Linked DNA regions of Parazoarcus communis. The protein of the gene in region 1 interacts with the protein of each later gene in a pairwise test. Links are inferred from orthologs where the notes say so. Each region holds a gene or a part of one and is shown on either strand. Other genes may lie near its edges.

Region 1 (7,737 bases):
GCCTGTTCGTCTGCCGGCAGGTAGAGGCCAAGTCCGGCGTCCTTCAAAGTCTGGAGAAAGCGGATACGCCGCTCAACACGCTGCGCGTATTGTGTTCTGGCGGTGCTGTCCGGTTCGGTCATGGTGTGTCCCGGTCATGTTGATAACAGCGCTATCCTTATACGACTAAGGTGGCATCGCAAGCGCCGGAAGGCGCGTGAATGTAAGCGCAGGTGTCGAACGTCCTATGCCGACAGGGCCTTCGCCAGGTAACGGCCGGTGTAGCTGGCGACGCAGGAGGCGATCTCTTCGGGTGGACCTGCACACACGATGGTGCCGCCGCCGTTGCCGCCCTCGGGGCCCATGTCGATAACCCAGTCAGCGGTCTTGATGACGTCGAGGTTGTGCTCGATGACGACGATGGTGTTGCCGTGGTCGCGCAGTCGGTGCAGCACCTTCAGCAGGAGCTCGATGTCCTGGAAATGAAGCCCGGTCGTGGGTTCGTCGAGAATGTAGAGGGTGCGGCCGGTGTCGCGCTTCGATAGTTCGAGTGCGAGCTTGACGCGCTGGGCCTCGCCGCCGGAGAGCGTGGTCGCGCTCTGGCCCAGACGGATATATCCCAGGCCGACCTCGGTTAGGGTCTCGAGTTTGCGTGCGACCGCGGGCACCGCACGGAAGAAGTCGAAGCCCTGCTCGACTGTCATATCAAGGACTTCGTAAATCGTCTTGCCCTTGTAGCGGATCTCGAGCGTTTCACGGTTGTAGCGTTTGCCGTGGCAGGTGTCGCAGGGGACGTACATGTCGGGCAGAAAGTGCATTTCAACCTTGATCATGCCGTCCCCCTGGCATGCCTCGCAGCGTCCGCCTTTTACGTTGAACGAGAATCTTCCCGGGCCGTAGCCGCGGGCACGTGCCTCCGGGACGCCTGCGAAGAGCTCGCGGATCGGCGTCATCAGTCCGGTGTAGGTTGCCGGGTTCGAGCGCGGTGTGCGTCCGATCGGCGACTGATCGACGGTGATGACCTTGTCGAATGCATCCAGTCCCTCAAGGGCAACGTACGGTGCCGGTTCGGCGTGCGAACGGTACAGGTGCTGTGCTGCGACGGCGGCAAGCGTATCGTTGATCAGGGTCGACTTGCCCGATCCGGACACGCCGGTGACGCAGATGAACAAGCCTACGGGCAGGGCGAGGTCAACATCCTTGAGATTGTTGCCGCTTGCGCCGCGCAGGTGGACCATGCGGGATGCGTCTGCTGGCGTGCGCCTGGGCGGGATGGCAATGCGTCGCCGGCCCGACAGATAGGCGCCGGTCACAGACGCTTCGCAGGCGATGACCTCTTCAGGCTTGCCGCTGGCGATGATGTGGCCACCGTGCTCGCCCGCGCCCGGCCCCATGTCGACAAGGTGGTCCGCGCTGCGAATGGCGTCCTCGTCATGTTCGACCACGATGACGGTATTGCCGAGATCCCGGAGCCGGCGGAGGGTTTCCAGCAGTCGGTCGTTGTCTCTCTGGTGCAGCCCGATCGAGGGTTCGTCGAGCACGTACATCACCCCGGTCAGACCGGAGCCGATCTGGCTCGCCAGACGGATGCGCTGCGCCTCTCCGCCCGACAGCGTGTCGGCCGCGCGATCCAGGGAAAGGTAGTCGAGACCGACATTGGTCAGAAAGCTGAGGCGATCGGCTATCTCCTTGACGATCTTGTCAGCGATTCGGGCGCGATGGCCTTCGAGCTGCAAGTGTTCGAAAAAGGTCTTGCACTCGGCGAGCGGCAGGCGGCTCACCGCAGGCAAGGCGCTGCCGCCGATCAGCACATGGCGTGCGTCGGCGCGCAGACGGGTGCCTTCGCAGCTTGGGCAGGGGCGCGTACTGCGAAACTTGAGCAGTTCCTCGCGCACGGCAGCCGAGTCGGTTTCACGAAGGCGGCGCTCAAGGTTGGGGACGATGCCCTCAAAGGGGTGTTCCTTCACCACCATGCGGCCATTGTCCGCGAGATACACAAAGGCGATTTTCTCGCGGCCCGATCCGCTCAAAATGATCTCGCGAATTTCGGCAGGCAGGGTCTCAAAGGGCGCCTCGATGTCGAACTCGTAATGGTTCGACAGGCTGGAGAGCATCTGGAAGTAGAACTGGTTGCGGCGGTCCCAGCCCCGGATGGCGCCGGATGCGAGCGAGAGTTCAGGGTGGGCAACGACGCGCTGGGGGTCGAAGAAGTCCACCTGGCCCAGGCCGTCGCACTTCGGGCAGGCACCTGCGGGGTTGTTGAAGGAAAACAGTCTGGGTTCCAGTTCGCCAAGTGCGTAGCTGCAGACGGGGCAGGCGAAGCGGGCCGAGAACAGATGTTCTGCCTGTGAGTCCATCTCAACCGCAATCGCACGGCCGTCGGCGTGGGTGAGGGCGGTTTCGAAGGACTCGGCAATGCGTCCGCGAAGATCGGGGCGCACCTTGAAGCGATCGATGACGACTTCCACCGTGTGGCGTTTGCCCTTTTCCAGCGGCGGCATGCTGTCGAGTTCGTGCACCTCGCCGTCCACTCGCACGCGTACGAAACCCTGGGCGCGGAGCTCGGAAAACAGGTCGTGCTGCTCGCCCTTTCGCCCTTCAACGACGGGGGCGAGAATCATCAGCCGGGTTTCCGCTGGCAAGGCGAGCACATGGTCGACCATTTGCGCCACGCTCTGTGCCTCAAGGGCGTGCTCGGGGTGGTCGGGGCAGTGAGGCGTGCCCGCCCGTGCATACAGGAGACGCAGATAGTCATGAATCTCGGTGACGGTGCCGACTGTCGAGCGCGGATTGTGGCTGGTGGCCTTCTGCTCGATCGAAATGGCAGGTGAGAGGCCTTCTATCAGGTCCACATCGGGCTTTTCCATCAGCTGCAGAAACTGACGGGCGTAGGCCGACAGCGACTCTACATAGCGACGCTGGCCTTCGGCGTACAGGGTGTCAAAGGCGAGAGAGGACTTGCCCGAGCCCGACAGACCGGTGATGACCGTAAGCCGGTTGCGTGGCAGATCAAGGCTGATGTTCTTGAGATTGTGGGTGCGGGCACCGCGGATGCGGATTTCGTCCATGAGCGTGGCTGCGCGAGGGGGAACACAAAACTATAAGAGAGAAGCCGCTCCGGGCCAATGTTAGAATCACCTTCTTTTTCGCCGCGTCCAGCATGTCTCAACCCCTACGTGATCCGATGACGCCCGCCGAGCGTCGAGCCGGGATCAGCCTCGCGTCCATCTTTGCGCTGCGCATGCTGGGGCTATTCCTGATTCTGCCCGTGTTCGCGGTACACGCACGCACGATCCCCGGCGGCGACAACCTCACCCTGGTGGGGCTGGCGATTGGTGCCTACGGCGCGACGCAGGCGCTGCTGCAGATTGCCTTTGGCGCGGCTTCGGACCGGTTTGGTCGCAAGCCGGTGATCCTGTTCGGCTTGGTGTTGTTCGTGCTCGGCAGCGCGATCGCAGCCATGGCGGGCGATATCTACATGGTCATCGTCGGGCGGGTGCTGCAGGGGGCTGGCGCGATTTCGGCGGCAGTCACCGCCCTTGCTGCCGACCTTACCCGGGATCAGCACCGCACCAAGGTGATGGCAATGATCGGGTCGAGCATCGGGCTGGTTTTTGCGGCCTCGATGGTTGCCGCACCGCTGCTGTATTCGGTGATCGGCATGAGCGGTATCTTCTGGCTGACGGCCGTGCTTGCGTTCGTCGCCATGGGCGTCGTGGTCTGGGTGGTGCCGGCGGCGCCACCGGTACCGCGCGCCAATGCAGGCAGCTTCATGGACATCCTGCGCGACGGGCAGTTGATGCGACTGAATTTCGGCGTATTCGCGCTGCACCTTATTCAGACCACGATGTGGGTCATGGTCCCGGCGGCGTTGGTGGCACACGGTGGCCTGGCGCTTGCAGAGCACTGGAAGGTCTATCTGCCGGCCGTGCTGCTCTCCTTCGTCGTGATGGTGCCGGCGATCATCATTGCCGAGCGTCACAACAGGCTCAAGCCGGTCTTCAACGGCGCCGTGCTTTTGCTTGCAATCGTTCAGTTCGGACTGTATTTCTGGAGCGATGGCCTGCTCTCGATTGCGTTCTGGCTGACGCTGTTCTTTGTGGCTTTCAACGTCCTCGAGGCGACCCAGCCGTCGTGGATTTCACGTATCGCGCCGCCTGCCGCGAAAGGCACTGCGCTTGGCGTCTACAACACCTTGCAGTCCATCGGGCTGTTTGCCGGCGGTCTGTTCGGCGGATGGCTGGGGCAGCGCCTGGGTGCGGGCGGCGTCAGCCTCGCGTGTGGCGTGCTCGCCCTGATCTGGCTGGCGGTTTCGCTAAGCATGACCCCCCCTCCGGTCCGCGCGGTTCCCTCGCCGGCCCGGGGTTGACACACTACTCATAGGAGAACGGGATGGCATCCCTGAATAAAGTCATTCTGATCGGAAACCTGGGCAAGGACCCGGAGACCCGTTATGCACCCAGCGGCGACGCGATCACCAACCTGACCGTGGCGACCACCGAGACCTGGAAGGACAAGGCGTCGGGTGAGCGTCGTGAAGCCACCGAGTGGCATCGCGTCGTGTTCTTTGGGCGCGTGGCCGAAGTGGCTGCGCAGTACCTGCGCAAGGGCAGTCAGATCTATGTGGAAGGTCGGCTGCAGACGCGCAAGTGGCAGGACAAGGAAGGTCAGGATCGTTACACCACCGAAATCCGTGGTGACGAGATGAAGATGCTCGGTCGCCGTGAAGGCGCTGGCGAGGCGCCGGTGCGTGGCGGCGACAGCGGCGGATACGATGCGCCTGCAGCCGCACCCAGCCGTCAGCCCGCACCGGCACCCGCTGCCAAGCCGGCAAAAGGCGGGTTCGGGGACTTTGACGACGACATTCCCTTCTGAAACGGGTCTGAGCGTTCAGGGACGGGGCGCCAGGGCGCGCCCCCGGCGCAATGCAGTATGGGGTGGGGATGATCCGACGTCGGTTCCTTCAGTCGCTGCTGGTGTGTGCGGGCGCGGGCAAGGTCTTGACGGCCTGCTCCCCCCCGACTGAGCCGCTGCGCTTCGGTGCCAATGCGTGGCCTGGTTATGCGCCCCTGAGACTGGCCGAAGCAAGCGGTCTGATCAGCCCGGAGCGCCTGCGCGTACTTGATTTTCCGAACTCTTCGATGGTGCTCTCGGCTTTCCGCAACGGAACGATCGATGCAGCAGGACTCACGCTGGACGAGGCGCTTGCGCTGGCTGCAAGCCGGCAGCCCTTGCGCATCGTGCTGGTTTTCGACGTTTCCGATGGCGCTGACGTCATCGTGGGGCGTCCCGGGATTTCGGCGCTTGATCAACTCGAGGGGCGTCGGGTCGGGGTCGAAACCGAGGCGCTGGGCGCCTATCTGATTGGTCGGGCGCTGGAGCGCGTCAGTTTGCCGCTGCACAGTGTCGAGATCGTTTCGATGCCGCTTGACCGGCACGAGTCGGCTTTTGCGTCAGGGCAGGTCGATGCCCTGGTGACCTTCGAACCGGTCCGTTCCCGCCTGTTGGAAGCAGGCGCTAGCGAGCTGTTCTCATCGCGTGAAATTCCCGGCGAAATCGTCGATGTTCTGGTTGTGCGCGAAGACGTGCTGCGAACGCGCCGCGCCGATCTGCAGGCAGCCGTGTCTGCGCATTTCGAGGCACGACTGGCGCTCCTTGCCGACCCGGCTGCTGCTGCCGAGCGACTCGGCGCAAGACTGTCTCTGGACGAGGTGGCGCTGCGGGCGGCGCTCGGGCTGATCCAGCTCCCTGGTCCCGAGGAGAATCGCCGCTTGCTTGGCGGTGCCGACGCGGGGCTGGCGCAGGTGCTCGTGACAATGAGCAGCAGAATGAAGTCCCTCGGCCTGCTCGAGGGGGAGCTCGTGCTCAAGGGCATGCTGGTCGCAGACCTGGTCGAGGCCGTCTGACATGGCATCGCAACGGCCGTTGCGTCACCTGCTGCTGTTCATCCTGCTCTTCTTCGGTCTGTTGGTGGCGCTCGCCCAGTTCTCCTTCATCGTCCAGACGCATTCGGATGAGGCGCGCTCGCAGCTTGAGGCGCTCGTACGCCATACCGGGGTGACGCTGGCAGCGAACCTTGAAGCGGCGATGCGCGAGGGGGACGATGGCTTTGTCGATCACCTTCTGGCGCAGCAGATCACGCTTCCAAACCTCACCTATGCGGCGCTGGTCGGCGGCACGGGGCGCGTGCTGTCCGGAAGCCATCCGGGCATGCGCGATCAGGATCTTGCCCGGTTCGGCTTCAAGGCAGCGCCGGACGGACTTGTCGAGACTGCACGCAGCACGCTCGGTGCGCAGATCCTGGATGACCGCGATGCGCAGCAGATGTGGGGCGTGTTTCCGGTCCGGTTGCCGTCTCCCGCCGGCGGGATCAGGGCACGCCAGACCGCATACGTGAGCCTGTTGATCGATACCGCCCCCCACCTGCGCGCGGCCTTGTATCACGCAGCAGGGCAGAGCGTGATCGTGTTGCTCCCCATCCTGCTGTTGTCGGGGGCCATCTGGGTCATGGTCAGCGTGCTGCTGACCAACCGCATTGAGCGCCTGTTGGTGTATGCCCGGTCGCAGGCGCGTGGCGGAACCTTGCCCGAGCCGGTCTCGGGAGCGGATGAACTGGGACAACTGGATACGGCGCTGGCCGACCTCATGCGCGAGGTGCTCGATTCCCGCGACTTCCACGTCCGCCTGCTTGAATGCATGCCCAACCCCACCTGGCGGGCAGGGGCGGACGGCCGCCGAAATTACGTCAATCGCGCGTGGCAGGCGTTTACCGGTCGGGAAGTCGTCCAGGAGCTTGGCGAAGGCTGGTTTCAAGGGGTGCATCCCGACGATGTCGCAGGCTGTCGGCAGGTGTATTCCGATGCCATGGCTAGGCGGGAGGCCTTTGTGACCGAGTATCGGCTGCGCTTTCATGATGGGGGCTATCACTGGCTCTCGGACCACGGTGAGCCCTTGTTCGGCACTGACGGGGTCTTTCTGGGTTTTATCGGCAGTTGCTACGATCTCCAGCAGGAGAAGACCGCGTCTGCTGCCGTGGCGGCGAGTGAAGAGCGCTTTCGCAGTCTGGTCGAACATGCACTGGTGGGAGTTTTTCTGATCCACGATGGGCGGATGCTATACGGCAATCCGCAGCTTGCCGAATGGTTCGGTTACACCACGGAGAGCATTGTGGGCGTGCCGGTCAGCGCGCTGGTGCAGACGGCTGATCTGCCTCTGGTTGAGGGGCAGTTGCGACTCAGGGAGGCGGGCAATACCGACCGGGCGCACTATGTGCTGCGCGCGAAGCGGCACGACGGCTCGGAGTTTCTGGCAGAGGTCTACGGGATCGGCATCCCTCATGAGGAAGGAACGGTCGTCATCGGAACCCTGCTGGACGTGACCGAGCGCAAGACTGCGGAAGCGCGGATCCGGCAACTGAATGCCGATCTGGAGTTGCGCGTCGAACAGCGTACGAACGAACTTGCCGCACTCAACGACGAGCTTGAAACCTTTGCCTATTCGGTTGCGCATGATCTCAAGGCGCCGTTGCGGGGGATCGACGGCTACAGCCACCTGTTGCTCGAGGACCATGTGGATCGTCTGGACGAGGAAGGGCGGCTCTTCATCGGAAATATCCGCGCCGGCGTCAAGCAGATGGCCCGGCTGATCGACGATCTGCTCGCCTATTCGCGGATGGAGCGACGCAGTCTGCAGCGCACCAGCGTCAACCTTGCCACTGTTCTGCGTGGCATACTCGCGGAACATGCAGCGGAGATCGAC
Region 2 (7,303 bases), 3.1 Mb from region 1 along the record:
GGCATGCCCGCCAAGGAAGGCGACAAGCCTGCGCGCCAGGAAGCTGCCGTGAAGGGCATCTCGCCCGCTCAGCCGGCGCCCGTTGTCGCACCGCGCGCTGAAGCCGCCCCTGTCGTAGCTGCTGCAGCACCCGCAAAGGGCTTGATTGCACGCTTCCTCGGCTGGTTGACGGGCGAGCCGACCCCGGCACCCACGCCGGCACCTGTCGCTGAAACGACGCCGAAGCGCGAATCGCGCGGTCGCGGCGAGCGCGGTGGCGAGCGCCGTGGTGGTCGCAATGGACGTCGTGACGGCCAACGCGGCGAACGCACAGAAGGCGAAGGCGGCAACACGCGTAACGGCGCCCGTGCCGAGAAAGCCGAGAACACGGAGCGCGAGAAGCCTCAACGCCAGACGCAAGAGCGTCAGGAACGTGGCGAGCGCACCGAACGTGGCGAACGCTCTGAAGAAGGCGGCCGCAGCCGTGGTCGCGGTCGTCAGCGTCAGCCGCGTCAGGACGACAATGCAAAGGCAGCAGAAGCGAGCACCGAGCAGATGGCCGATAACGCAGCCATCGTCGCTGCAGGCGCCGCAGAAGTGATTGTGACCGCAGCGCCTGCAGGCGAAGAAGGCGCACCCGAGAAGCGTCGTCGTCGCAGCAGGGGACGTCGTGACCGCCGCCCGGGTGAAAGCCAGGAAACGGTTGATCAGCAGGCAAATGCCGACAGCGATAGCTCCGCTTCCGAGAGCTCGACCGCAGCTGTGGCCACGGCGGCTGTTGCCGCGGCTACGGTCAGCGATGCAGCCCTTGAACAGACTGCCGCTGAGTTGCCTGTCGCTGTCTCCGAATCGGCGAGCCCGGTCGAAGTCTCGGTTAACGCCGAGCCGGCACCGATGCCGGTGCGCGCAGCTGCAACCGAGATGGCTCCCGTTGCTGCTGCAGCCGAAGTTGAGGTGCCAGCAATCGTGACAGCTGCAGCCGAAGTGCCTGCAGCTGAACCGGCTGTTGAAGCATCCAGCGCGGCCGAGGCACAAGAGCCCGCTACCGATCCGGTAAGGACCGAGATCGAGGCACCCGCCGCTATCGAAGCGCCGGTCGAGGCTGCCGCTGCAGCAGTTGAAACGACTGCTCCGGCAGCCCTTGAAGCAGTCGAAACGATCGCTGCTGAAGTGGCACCGGCTGCCGTCGAGGCAGAAGCTGCATCCGCAGCCGTCGAAGCTGAAACGGTCGTCGCGGCAGTCGAAGTCGAGTCCCCTGCTGTTGTCGAGGAAGTCGCTCCGGTTGCAGCAAGTGCGTCTGCACAGGCACCTGCAGCACTGGGCCCGATTGACCTTGCAGGCGTGCTCGAAGACGCTGGCCTGGTCATGATCGAAACCAGCCAGGACAAGAAGGTCAGCTTTGGCAACGGCGCACCGGAAGCGCCGCAGCAACTTGGCCGCAAGCCGCGTGCTGCAGTCGTCATCGCTGAAGAGCCCTTGCAGCAGGTAGAAACGCAGAAGTAATCACGTCAATGCCGCCCGACCGGGCGGCATGGTGTAGAAATGGCCGTCGGGGGACTCCCCTGCGGCCATTTTTTTCGCGTTGAGCGGAAGACCCCGAGAGTCGGTCAGCGGCCGTCCAGGGCGCCACCGAGCAGGCGATCGACGCCTTTCTCGCACAGATCCAGAACAAACTCGAAGCCGTTCACGCCGCCATAGTACGGGTCGGGCACCTCTTCCTCCCCAAGCTCGGGCGCAAACTCGAGAAACAGCGCGAGCTTGGGCTGATAGACCTCGGGGCAGTTGCGCACCATGTGCTCCAGATGCCCTCTGTCCATTGCCAGCAGCAGATCGAAGCGCTGAAAGTCAGTAATCTCGAGTTTGCGCGCGCGCAACGGCGAAAGATCGTAGCCGCGTTGCGCCGCAGCTTTCATGGCGCGTGGATCGGGCGGCTCTCCCGCGTGGTAGCCCTGCGTGCCTGCCGAGTCCACCTCGAAGTCGGACTCAAGCCCGGATGTTTCGATGAAGTGCCTGGCAATGCCCTCAGCGGTAGGCGAACGGCAGATATTTCCCGAACATACAAAAAGAATTCTCTTCATGCTCTCCCTTTAGGTGTTTCCGTGCTGATCAGCACCAAACGCCCGCTCCCTCAAGCGGAACAGTTCATCCCGAGCCGCTGCAGCCTTCTCGAATTCGAGGTTGCGAGCATGCTCCTGCATCTCTTTTTCCAGCTTCTTGATTGTCCGGGCCAGCGCCTTCTCGTCCATCAGCGCATAGTCAGCCCGCGCTTCGGCTGCAACCGAAGCCCTTTTCTCATCGTCCACGGAATAGACCCCGTCGATGATGTCCTTGATCCGCTTGGTGACGGTTTTGGGAACGATACCATTTGCCTCGTTGAAGGCAATCTGCTTCGTCCGCCGGCGCTCTGTTTCATCGATCGCGAGCTGCATCGAACGCGTGACCCGGTCGGCGTAGAGGATGGCCGTGCCATTGATATGACGGGCAGCGCGACCTATGGTCTGGATCAGGGAACGCTCGGAGCGGAGGAAGCCCTCCTTGTCCGCGTCGAGGATGGTCACGAGCGACACCTCGGGAATGTCCAGGCCTTCACGCAGAAGGTTGATCCCTACCAGCACATCAAACTCGCCCAGGCGCAGATCGCGAATGATCTCGACGCGCTCGACGGTATCGATATCCGAGTGCAGATATCGCACGCGGACGCTGTTCTCGTTGAGGTAGTCGGTGAGATCCTCGGCCATGCGTTTGGTCAGCACGGTCACCAGCACCCGCTCACCCACCGCAACCCGGGCCTTGATCTGGCTGAGCAGGTCGTCAACCTGAGTCGTTGCCGGACGGACCTCGACCAGCGGGTCGATGAGACCGGTGGGACGCACGACCTGCTCCACTACCTGCCCCTGGTGTTCGGCCTCGTACGCTGCAGGCGTGGCAGAGACGAAAATCGTCTGCGGCATCAGACGCTCGAACTCGTCGAATTTGAGCGGACGGTTATCCAGCGCCGACGGCAGCCTGAAGCCGTAATTGACCAGATTCTCCTTGCGCGAGCGATCGCCCTTGTACATCCCCCCCACCTGCCCGATCGACACATGCGACTCGTCGATGAACATCAGTGCGTCCTGCGGCAAGTAATCGATCAAAGTCGGGGGCGGCTCGCCCGGGCTGCGTCCGGAGAGATGGCGAGAATAGTTCTCGATGCCCTTGCAGAAGCCCATCTCGTTAAGCATCTCAAGATCGAAACGCGTGCGCTGTTCGATTCGCTGCGCTTCGACCAGCTGATTCTCGCCATAGAAATGTTCGACGCGGAGCTTGAGCTCGTCCTTGATGGCTTCGATCGCCTTCAGCACCGTCTCACGCGGCGTGACATAGTGGCTCGAGGGGTAGACGGTAAAGCGCCCGAGCTTCTGCTTCAGGTGCCCTGTAAGGGGGTCGAACAGGGTCAGATGCTCGACCTCGTCGTCGAACAGCTCGATGCGGATTGCCAACTCGGCGTTCTCGGACGGGAAAACGTCGATCACATCACCCCGCACGCGAAAGGTGCCGCGACGGAAATCGATATCGGAGCGCGTGTACTGCATTGCCACCAGACGCTGGATCAGGTCGCGCTGCCCGACCTTCTCGCCCTCGCGCAGGTGCAGGATCATCGCGTGATAGTCGACCGGGTCGCCGATACCGTAGATGCAGGACACGGTGGCCACGATGACCACATCGCGCCTTTCCATCAGGCTTTTCGTGGCCGACAGACGCATCTGTTCGATGTGCTCGTTGATCGACGAATCCTTCTCGATGAACAGGTCGCGCGACGGCACATAGGCTTCTGGCTGGTAGTAATCGTAGTAGCTGACGAAATACTCCACCGCGTTCTCGGGAAGAAACTCGCGAAACTCCGCATAGAGCTGCGCAGCAAGCGTCTTGTTGGGCGCGAGCACCAGCGCCGGACGCCCCATCTGCGCGATGACGTTGGCCATGGTGTAGGTCTTGCCGGAGCCGGTCACCCCGAGCAGGGTCTGGTACATCAGCCCGTCCTCGACCCCCTCGACCAGTTTCGCGATCGCAAGCGGCTGATCGCCAGCGGGCGGAAAGGGCCGGTGCAGACGAAACGGGCTGCCTTCGAAGGTAACAACGTCTGTCGTGCTCGCTGAGGCGCTACCGTCTGAACTCTGCATGCTAGAATTTCCGATTGTTTCAGCTGACGCCCGAACTTGAGGGTCCAGCTCGGGCAAACAACGATTATTTCCCAAAACGCGCGTCAAGGCACGGCCAGTTTCCCTGCCGGACGGGCGTGAACCGCAAGTGCTACTGGAGCTAACATGTCTGCATCGATCTTCGCCGCCGTCGAAATGGCACCCCGCGACCCGATCCTCGGTCTCAACGAGGCCTTCAATGCCGATACGCGTGCTGAGAAGGTAAACCTCGGCGTCGGCGTGTATTACGACGACAACGGCAAGATTCCGCTGCTGGGTGCCGTTCGCGCAGCCGAGAAGGTCCGCCTGGAAGCGATGCCGCCGCGCGGCTATCAGCCCATCGAAGGCGCAGCCACCTATAACACTGCAGTTCAGAACCTGCTGCTGGGCAAGGACTCGCAACTCATCGCCAACGGCCAGGTCGTGACCATCGAGGCCCTTGGTGGCACGGGCGCGCTCAAGGTCGGCGCTGACTACCTGAAGCGCCTGCAGCCGGGCGCGACGGTGTACATTTCGGACCCGAGCTGGGAAAACCACCGCGCCCTGTTCGAAGCCGCCGGCTTCCCGGTCGAAACCTATCCGTACTACGACGCAGCCACCCGCGGTGTTAACTTCGAAGGCATGAAGGCCAAGCTCAACAGCCTGCCCGCCGGTTCGATCATCATCCTCCACGCCTGCTGCCACAACCCGACCGGCGCCGATCTCTCCGACGCCCAGTGGAACGATGTGGTTGACGCCTGCCGCAGCCGCGGCCTGGTCCCCTTCCTCGACATGGCCTACCAGGGCTTCGCCGACGGCATCGAAGCCGACGCCGTCGCTGTGCGCGCCTTCTCCGCCAGCGGGCTGCAGTTCTTTGTCTCCAGCTCCTTCTCCAAGAGCTTCTCGCTCTACGGCGAGCGTGTGGGCGCGCTGTCGATCATCACCGCCGCCAAGGAAGAAAGCGCCCGCGTGCTGTCCCAGGTCAAGCGCGTCATCCGCACCAACTACTCCAACCCGCCGATCCATGGTGGCGCCGTGGTTGCAGCAGTGCTCAACTCCGCCGAGCTGCGTCAGCAGTGGGAAGATGAACTGGCCGGCATGCGTGACCGCATCCGCGACATGCGTACCAGTCTGGTCGAACAGCTCAAGGCTGCTGGTGTGGCACAGGACTTCTCCTTCGTCATCAAGCAGCGCGGCATGTTCTCCTACACCGGGCTGACCGCTGCACAGGTCGAGCAACTCAAGACCGAATTCGGTATCTACGCCGTGTCGACCGGTCGTATCTGCCTGGCCGCACTGAACACGAAGAACATCGGTTACGTCGCCAAGGCCATTGCCGCAGTCGTGAAGTAAGAAGGAGAGACGGGCTGCATAAAAAAATGCAGTTTATTTCTTGACGAACCAGAAGGCGCAGCCTACAATGCGCGCCTCTGTTCCTCGATAGCTCAGTTGGTAGAGCGCCGGACTGTTAATCCGTAGGTCCCTGGTTCGAGCCCAGGTCGAGGAGCCAGAAGAATTCAGCAGCGGCTGCACGCGATTTTTGCGACCGCGGGGGGAACCCCAAGAAAACGTTGCAGCAAGAGTTTATTCCTCGATAGCTCAGTTGGTAGAGCGCCGGACTGTTAATCCGTAGGTCCCTGGTTCGAGCCCAGGTCGAGGAGCCAGAAGCAAAGTGAAAATGCCATCCTTCGGGGTGGCATTTTTGCGTTCACGGGATGCGAAGTCAGCATCAGGATTGCTCAGATGGCTACGCCTTCCGTCGTTCGGCGACCGAACGAGGTAGATTGCCCCGGAGCCTCCAGACATCCCGCAGCCTCAAGCTGTGACGCAACGAAGATGTTCAGAGAACCCGGGGCCATTCAGTTTGCACAGCCAGCCGGTCTTAGCGTCAGCCCGCGCTCGTACGGCTTTTCGACCAGTTCAATCGGCACGTGCCCCGACAGCCCCTGCGCTGACCTTGCCAGCCAGAACGGAATGCAGCGGGCCATGCGTTCGATTACGGCGGTGATCTGACAACAAGCGTTCCATCGCAGTCGAAAACCCGGGCTTCTATTCCCCTGCCCCCTCACGGCGTGACTGGCGCAATACCTGCCGACAGTTCGATCTCTGCATCGCGCCGATCCAGCCTCCCGGCCCAAACTGTCAGGAACAATGCGACGAGTACCACCAGCGCGCCAACCCATGCAGTGTGGATGAGGCCAACGTGGGTCACGATCAAGCCGCCCACCCAGGCGCCAGCCGCAATGCCGACGTTGAAGGCTGCGATGTTCAGGCCCGAAGCCACATCCACGGCCTGCGGAGCAAAGCGTTGCGCCTGCTTGACCACATAGACTTGAAGACCCGGCACATTGCCGAAGGCAACACCACCCCACGCCAGTACGGTGACAAGCATCAACCAGCGATTCGGAGCGGTGATGCTCAGAACTGCCAGCACGACAGCGAGCAGCAGGAAAATGAGTTTCAGCGCCGGGATCGGCCCGCTTCGATCTGCAAGTTTGCCGCCCCACAGATTGCCAGCCGCGACCGAGACGCCATAAGCCAGCATGACCCCGCCAACCGCGCTGGCTGAATAACCCGTTATCTGCTCAAGAATCGGAGCCAGGAACGTGAAGGCGATGAACGAACCGCCGTAGCCCACGGCGGTCATCGCGTAGACGAGGAGTAACCGGGGCTGCGCCAGCACGCCGATCTGCTGACGAAGCGTAGCCGGCTTGCTGTGCGGTACGTTCCTGGGGACAAAGATCAGGCTTCCCATGAACGCGATCACACCCAGGGCTGCGACGGCGAGAAACGTGGCGCGCCAGCCAAAGTGCTGACCGATGAACGTGCCCATTGGCACACCCGTCACCAAGGCCACAGTCAGGCCAGTGAACATTATCGCGATGGCACTTGCGGCCTTCTCCTTGGGCACCACGCTCGCTGCGATGATCGACCCAATCGAGAAGAAGACGCCGTGGGCCAGTCCGGTCAGGATGCGCGCCACGATCAGGGACTCGTAACCTGGTGATTGCCAGGCGACCAGGTTGCCCGCCGTGAACAGTGCCATCAGGGCGAGAAGCAGCGCCTTGCGTGGCACCTTGCCCGTCAAGGCGGTGAGCACCGGAGCACCGACGGCGACGCCGAGCGCATAGAGGCTGACGAGTAGCCCGGCTGACGGCAGGCTGACG

The links.
Region 2: the proteins of uvrA (region 1) and uvrB interact in binary tests that used the Escherichia coli proteins (3 or more experiments, as listed by UniProt). The link is inferred for Parazoarcus communis from one-to-one orthologs.

What each region holds. Positions count from the first base shown.
Region 1 is NZ_CP022188.1:620,736-628,472, reverse strand. The notes cover bases 25-3,412. They hold uvrA (excinuclease ABC subunit UvrA), read right to left. Parts: upstream 3,048-3,412; coding sequence 225-3,047; downstream 25-224. Other genes in these bases: CEW87_RS02885 (MFS transporter), read left to right, coding at 3,140-3,412; CEW87_RS02895 (hypothetical protein), read right to left, coding at 25-122. Also shown: more of CEW87_RS02895, read right to left, coding at 1-24; more of CEW87_RS02885, read left to right, coding at 3,413-4,348; ssb (single-stranded DNA-binding protein), read left to right, coding at 4,372-4,854; CEW87_RS02875 (ABC transporter substrate-binding protein), read left to right, coding at 4,923-5,885; CEW87_RS02870 (sensor histidine kinase), read left to right, coding at 5,887-7,737. UniProt on the Escherichia coli protein: The UvrABC repair system catalyzes the recognition and processing of DNA lesions. UvrA is an ATPase and a DNA-binding protein. A damage recognition complex composed of 2 UvrA and 2 UvrB subunits scans DNA for abnormalities.
Region 2 is NZ_CP022188.1:3,684,244-3,691,546, reverse strand. What follows is about bases 1,604-4,557. They hold uvrB (excinuclease ABC subunit UvrB), read right to left. Parts: upstream 4,140-4,557; coding sequence 2,067-4,139; downstream 1,604-2,066. Other genes in these bases: CEW87_RS16815 (amino acid aminotransferase), read left to right, coding at 4,284-4,557; CEW87_RS16825 (low molecular weight protein-tyrosine-phosphatase), read right to left, coding at 1,604-2,057. Outside these bases: CEW87_RS16830 (Rne/Rng family ribonuclease), read left to right, coding at 1-1,482; more of CEW87_RS16825, read right to left, coding at 1,587-1,603; more of CEW87_RS16815, read left to right, coding at 4,558-5,489; CEW87_RS16800 (MFS transporter), read right to left, coding at 6,202-7,303. UniProt on the Escherichia coli protein: The UvrABC repair system catalyzes the recognition and processing of DNA lesions. A damage recognition complex composed of 2 UvrA and 2 UvrB subunits scans DNA for abnormalities.